Regions from separate parts of the Kineococcus sp. G2 genome, predicted to be linked through region 1. Evidence: predicted binding sites of a transcription regulator. Region 1 holds the regulator's gene; the other holds the start of a gene.

What was found. Region 1 encodes HspR, which represses chaperone genes until heat shock. Its sites were predicted from a motif close to ANTTGAGNCNGNCNGNCTCAANT; they were not measured.
Region 2: the regulator HspR is predicted to act here: its motif matches at 1,628-1,650, upstream of clpB (ATP-dependent chaperone ClpB).

What each region holds. Positions count from the first base shown of each region.
Region 1 covers NZ_JBBBEM010000070.1:6,754-10,155, forward strand. Annotated here, with positions in the region: gene V9U69_RS11440 (hypothetical protein) at 1-170, shown strand, start outside; gene V9U69_RS11445 (histidine kinase N-terminal 7TM domain-containing diguanylate cyclase) at 318-1,928, shown strand; gene V9U69_RS11450 (heat shock protein transcriptional repressor HspR) at 1,939-2,319, opposite strand; gene V9U69_RS11455 (DnaJ C-terminal domain-containing protein) at 2,475-3,402, opposite strand, start outside.
Region 2 covers NZ_JBBBEM010000047.1:2,713-6,114, forward strand. Annotated here, with positions in the region: gene V9U69_RS08605 (zinc-dependent alcohol dehydrogenase) at 1-748, shown strand, start outside; gene V9U69_RS08610 (hypothetical protein) at 763-1,386, shown strand; gene clpB (ATP-dependent chaperone ClpB) at 1,707-3,402, shown strand, end outside.

The DNA.
Region 1 (3,402 bases):
TCAACGGCGAGCAGGACCGCGCGCAGGCCGCCGGCATCAGCATCAACCTGTGGACCGGTGCGCCGATGCTCGTCGTCGCGGTCGCGTTCTTCCTGTGGGCGCGCCGCTCGCCGCGGCCCGTGAGCGAGCTCGTGCCCGGGCACGGGGAGCCCTCCCCCCGCGTCGAGTGAGCCGAACCCCGCGCTGAACCTCCCCGGAGCCCGGTCGCGCCGTCACCCGGACGGCGCAGCCGGGCTCCAGCGCCGTGCGGGGCGTGCCGATGCCGTGCGCAGCGCGGACGACCGGGTCACGCGTCCGCGGAAGGACGGGGAGGGACGGTGCAGGACCTGCTGGCCGTCGCGTTCACCGTCTCGGCGGCGCTCAGCGCGACCACGGCCCTCATCGCCTGGCACCACCGGCGCGCCACCCCGGCCGCCACCGCGCTCGCCGGGGTCTGCGCAGCCCTCGCCCTGTGGTCGGCCGGCAACGCGCCGGTCCACCTGCACCTGCCGGTGCTCGTGCACCGCAGCGCCACCTACGTCACGTTCGTCGGCGTCCTGGGGTGCGTGGTCGGCCTGCACCTGCTGGCGCGCACGATCGACGACCCGCACCACCGGCCCACCCGCCGCCAGGTGGCCGTGCTCACCGGTGTGCCGCTGCTCGTCCTGAGCGCCGTCGCCACCGACCCGTGGCACCACCTGTTCTTCACCTCGACCGGCTACGTCGGGGACCCGCCGCACTTCGCCGTCGTGTACGGGCCGCTGTTCTGGGCGCACACCGCCTGGTGCTACGGGGTGCTGGCCGTGGGGGTCGGGCACCTCGTGCGCGCCTGGCGCCGCTCGCACGCCGTCGTGCGCCGCCAGGTCACCAGCGTGCTCGTGGCCGCCTCCGCACCGCTGCTCGGCAACGTGGTCAACATCAGCAACCCGCACCTGTTCACCGGGCAGGACATCACCCCGCTGTGCTTCACGGTGACCGCGCTCGTCAGCGCCCGCGCCGTGCTGCGCCAGGGGTTGCTGCGGGTGGTGCCCGTCGCCCGCGAGGCGGTGCTGGAGACGGTCGCCGACGCGGTGGTCGTCGTGGACGCCGGCGGGGCGGTCGTCGACGTCAACGCCGCCGGGCGCGCGATGCTCGCCGGCGCCCGGCCGGACCTGCCCGACCCCGTGGGCCTGCCCGCCCGCTCCTTCCTCAGCGCCCGGGCGCTGGCGGAGCTGCCGGGCGGGCACGCGCGCTACGGCGTCGAGTACGTGCCCGGCCTGCACCTGGACGTGCGGATCACCGCCCTCACCGACGACCGCGACCGCTCCCTCGGCCGCGTCGTCGTCGCCCGCGACGTCACCGACCAGGTCGAGACGCACCGGCACCTGCAGGAGCAGCTCGCGCTCGTCGAGCGGCTGCGCGCGCAGCTGCAGGAGGAGTCCGTGCGCGACCCGCTGACCGGTCTGCACAACCGGCGGTTCCTGGAGCCGGCGTTCGAGGCCGCGCTGGAGGCGGCCGCGCGCGAGGGCACGCCCCTGGGGGTCCTGGTGCTCGACGTCGACCGCTTCAAGGCGGTCAACGACACCCACGGCCACGCCGCCGGCGACGAGGTGCTGGTCGCGATCGCCCGCACCCTGGCCCGCACGGTGCGGCTGGAGGACACCGCCGCCCGCACGGGTGGCGAGGAGTTCGTCGTGCTGCTGCCGGGTGCGGACGAGCCGGCGGTGCGCGAGCGCGCCGAGGAGCTGCGCGTCGCCTGCGCCCGCCTCGCCGTCCCCGTCGGCGACGGGCGGGTGGTGCGCCCCACCGTCTCCATCGGCACCGCCGTGCACCCGGGGCACCCGGGGCACGGCGCGGACGCGCGCTCGCTGCTGGCGGCGGCCGACCGCGCCCTGTACGCGGCGAAGGCCGCCGGCCGCGACCGGGTGGTCGCGGCCGGCGGCCTGCCGGAGCCCGCGGGCACGGGGTGAGCGGGGCGCCTCAGCGCGCGGAGCGACCGGTGCGCTCCGGCCGCCACACCACCAGCGCGGTGGAGCGCTGCGGCGACGGCGGGCGCTTGCCGACGGGGGTGGCGACGATGTCGCCGGCCATCCCGGCGGCGAAGATGCGGCGCGCCTGCTGGCGCACCAGGTCGATCTCGGCCTCCAGCGCCTCGATGCGCCGGCCCATCGCGGTGACCTGGTTCTCCAGCTCCAGGATCCGCTTGATGCCGGCGAGGTTCACCCCGTCCTCCTGCGACAGGCGCTGCACCTCGCGCAGCTGCGCGATGTCGCGCACGGAGTAGCGGCGCCCGCGCCCGCGCGCCCGGCTGGGCGAGACCAGGCCGAGCCGGTCGTACTGCCGCAGCGTCTGCGGGTGCATCCCCGCCAGCTCGGCGGCCACGGAGATGACGAACACCGCCGCGTCCTCGTCGTGGTCGTGCACGCCCTCCACCTCCCCGGTGTCCCGTCCGACCCCGCGGGGGCCGCGCCCGTTCCCGGGCACGGCCCCCGCGGACCTGCTCACGACCGCCGCGGTCAGCTGCGGGCGCGCTCGGCGAGACCGGCGCGCGGGTCCTCGCCGGCGGTGGCCTTCGCGAAGGCCTCCACCGCCTCGCGCACCGCGCCGTCCACGCGCTGCGGCACCACGACCTCCACCGTCAGCAGCAGGTCGCCCCGCTCGTCGCCGGCCCGCGAGCGCTTCACGCCGCGGCCCTTCAGGCGCAGCGTGCGGCCCGACGGCGTGCCGGGAGCCACCTTCACCCGGACGGTGGAGCCGTCCAGGGTGGGCACCTCCACGGTCGCGCCGAGCACGGCCTCGTCGAACGAGACCGGCAGCACCATGCGCAGGTCGTCGCCCTCCCGGGTGAACACCGGGTGCGGCTCGACGTGCACGGTGACGAGCAGGTCGCCGGCCGCACCGCCCGGGCCGGGCATCCCCTTGCCGCGCAGGCGCACCTTCTGCCCGTCCCGCACGCCCTGCGGCAGGCGGGCGTTGACGGTGCGGGCCGGCCCGCCGCGCGGGTCGGGGACCCGCAGCGCGACCGTGGCGCCGTCCAGCGCGGCGCGGAACGACACCCGCGCCGACGCCTCGAGGTCCTGCCCGTGCGCCGCCGGCGGCGGTCCGCCGAACGGGCCGCCGAACTGGCCACCCGCCCCGCCCTGCCCGAACAGCCCGCCGAGCAGGTCCTCGAACCCCGCCCCGGCGCCCGGTGCGCCGGCACCGCCGGGGGTGCCGAAGCGGACCCCGCCGGGGGCTCCCCGGCCCTGCCCGAACAGCCCGCCGAGCAGGTCCTCGAAACCCGCCCCGGCGCCCGGTGCGCCGGCACCGCCGGCGGAGAACCGGGCGCCGCCGCCGACCATGGCGCGCACGCCGTCGTACTGCCGGCGCTGCTCGGGGTCGGACAGGACGGCGTACGCCTCCCCGACCTCCTTGAACCGCTGCTCGGCCGCCGCGTCACCCGGG
Region 2 (3,402 bases), on a different contig from region 1:
CGTGCGCGTGCCGTTCGCCGACGTCGGCCCCGCGATCATCCCCGACTGGATGCACGACGAGGACGCGGTCGTCCTCACCGACGCCGCCGCCACCGGCTACTTCGGCGCGCAGCTCGCCGACATCGTCGAGGGTGACGTCGTCGTGGTGCTCGGGGCGGGCCCGGTGGGCCTGCTCGCGGCGCAGTCGGCCTGGCTCATGGGCGCCGGGCGCGTCATCGTCGTGGACCAGCTGCCCGAGCGCCTGGAGAAGGCGCGCACCATGGCCCACGCGGAGACCGTGGACTTCACCGAGCACGACGACGTCGTCGTCCACCTGAAGCGGATCACCGGGTACCTGGGCGCCGACTCGGTGATCGACGCCGTGGGCGCCGAGGCCGACGGCAACTTCCTGCAGCACGTCGCCGGGGCGAAGCTGAAGCTGCAGGGCGGGTCCCCGATCGCCCTGAACTGGGCGATCGACGCCGTGCGCAAGGGCGGCACGATCTCCGTGATGGGCGCCTACGGGCCCGTCCCGAACGCCGTGAAGTTCGGCGACGCCATGAACAAGGGCCTGACCCTGCGGATGAACCAGACGCCGGTGAAGCGGCAGTGGCCGCGGATGTTCGAGCACGTCCGCAACGGCCACCTCACGCCCCGCGAGGTCGTCACCCACCGGTTCCCGCTGGAGCACGTCGCCGAGGGGTACCACGTCTTCTCGTCCAAGCTCGACGGCTGCATCAAGCCGCTCGTCGTGCCGGGCGCGAGCTGAGGAGGGGAACCGCCGTGACCGCGTCCGAGGGCGACCGCCTGGACCACCTCGACCCCGAGGACCCCGCCTACACCTACACGGCCGTGAAACCCCCGCTGCCGGAGACCCCCGAGCAGCTGCGCGCCCGCATCCCCGGCTGGGGCGTGGACCTGGACCCCGCGGACCGCCCGGCGTTCCCGCGCGAGCGGTTCGACCCGGACCTCAACGGCGCGCACTGGGAGTTCCCCGAGCGCCAGCCCGAGCGGTTCCCCCGGGAGCGCTCGATCGAGCACGCCTTCCTGACGCCCGTGTTCGGCACCGCGACCCCGCTGAAGGGGGCCTCGGGCGCGGTGCGCCGGTACGCGTACCGCTACGGCGAGGGCCGCACCGCGCACTGGCTGCTGCTCATCGCCGCCGACCGCGTGGACGCGCTGGAGGAGACGGTGAGGTCCTTCGCGAGCCGGCACCCCGACGACCCGGTGACGGAGACCGGGGTGCGGGCCGAGCTCACCCACCACGGGCTGCGCTCGCGGTTCGGGCGGGGGCGCAGCGACGTGCACCACCAGGTGCTGGACCCGGTCGTCGTCGCCGCGCCCTGGGTGCTGGGCGGTCTCGCGGGGTACCGGGCGGTGCGGGCGCTGGTCCGGCGGGTGCGCTGACCCCCGCTCCCGCGATGCCGCTCCTCGCGGTGAACGGCTGACGCGGAGTCGGACGTGGTGGGCAACGCGTGACGTCCTCGCCGCCGAGCGGTACGTCGACCGGCCGGTCGCCCCGCCTGCCCCGCTCGCTCTCCGTCCTCCCTCCCTCCCCCCTCGTGATCTTGCGCGGGTGAGCGCTCAGCCGTGCGAGATCACCGAAGGTGAGGGGTGGGGCGCAGGTGGAGTCGCGAGGGCTGGGGCAAGTTGAGTGGAACAAGCTCAAGTCTGGCATCGTTGTGCTCAGCGAAGTCGTTCCGCACCACTCGCCCGGAGGGAGCCCCGTGGACCTCAAGCTCACCACCCGCGCCCAGGAGGCGCTGGCCGACGCGGTCGGCCGCGCCACCTCCGCCGGCCACGCGCAGGTCGAGCCCCTGCACGTCCTCGCCGCGCTCGTCGCGCAGGAGAACGGCGTGGCCGGCGCCCTGCTCGACGCCGTCGGCGCCGACCGCGCCCTGCTGGCGCGCCGCGTCGACGGCGCCCTCGCCTCGCTGCCCAGCGCCTCGGGCTCCTCCGTGGCGCAGCCGCAGCTGTCCCGCCCCGCCGTGCAGCTCATGCAGTCCGCCGGCGACGAGGCGCGCGGCCTCGACGACGCCTACGTCTCCACCGAGCACCTGCTGCTCGGCGCCGCCGCCGGGCAGTCCGCCGCCGGGGAGGCGCTGCGCGCCGTCGGCGCCACCCGCGACGCGCTGCTCGACGCGCTGCCGGACGTGCGCGGCGGCGCGAAGGTCACCTCGCCCGACCCCGAGGGCACCTACAAGTCCCTCGAGAAGTACGGCGTGGACCTCACCGAGCGCGCCCGCAAGGGTGAGCTGGACCCCGTCATCGGCCGCGACGCCGAGATCCGCCGCGTCGTGCAGGTGCTGTCCCGCCGCACCAAGAACAACCCCGTCCTCATCGGTGAGCCCGGCGTCGGCAAGACCGCCGTCGTCGAGGGCCTCGCCCAGCGCATCGTCGCCGGCGACGTGCCGGAGTCGCTGCGGGGCAAGCGCCTCGTCGCGCTCGACCTGGCCGCCATGGTCGCCGGCGCGAAGTACCGCGGTGAGTTCGAGGAGCGGCTGAAGGCCGTGCTGGAGGAGATCCAGCGCTCCGAGGGGCAGGTCGTCACCTTCATCGACGAGCTGCACACCGTCGTCGGCGCCGGTTCCGCCGAGGGCTCCATGGACGCCGGCAACATGCTCAAGCCCATGCTCGCCCGCGGCCAGCTGCGCCTGGTCGGCGCCACCACCCTCGACGAGTACCGCGAGCGCATCGAGAAGGACCCCGCGCTGGAGCGCCGCTTCCAGCAGGTGTTCGTCGGTGAGCCCAGCGTGCCCGACACCATCGGCATCCTGCGCGGTCTGCGCGAGCGGTACGAGGCGCACCACAAGGTCGCCATCTCCGACGCCGCCCTCGTGGCCGCCGCCACCCTGTCCGACCGGTACATCTCCGGCCGCCAGCTGCCCGACAAGGCCATCGACCTCGTCGACGAGGCCGCGTCCCGGCTGCGCATGGAGATCGACTCCTCGCCCGTCGAGATCGACGAGCTGCGCCGCGCCGTCGACCGCATGCGCATGGAGGAGCTCGCCCTGTCCAAGGAGGACGACGCCGCCTCCCGCGAGCGCCTCGACGCGCTGCGCGCGCAGCTGGCCGACAAGCAGGAGCAGCTCACCGCGCTGACCGCCCGGTGGGAGCAGGAGAAGGCCGGCCTGAACCGCGTCGGTGAGCTCAAGCACGAGGTCGACGAGCTGCGCTCGCAGGCCGAGCGGCTGCAGCGCGAGGGCGACCTGGGCGGCGCCAGCGAGATCCTCTACGGGCGCATCCCCGCCCTGGAGCGCGAGCTGGAGCGGGCGCAGGCCGCCGAGGGGCAGACCCAGTCCGCCGACCACAAGCCGATGGTCGCCGACGAGGTCGGCCCCGACGACATCGCCGAGGTCATCGCGGGCTGGACCGGCATCCCCGCCGGCCGCATCCTCGAGGGCGAGACCGAGAAGCTGCTGC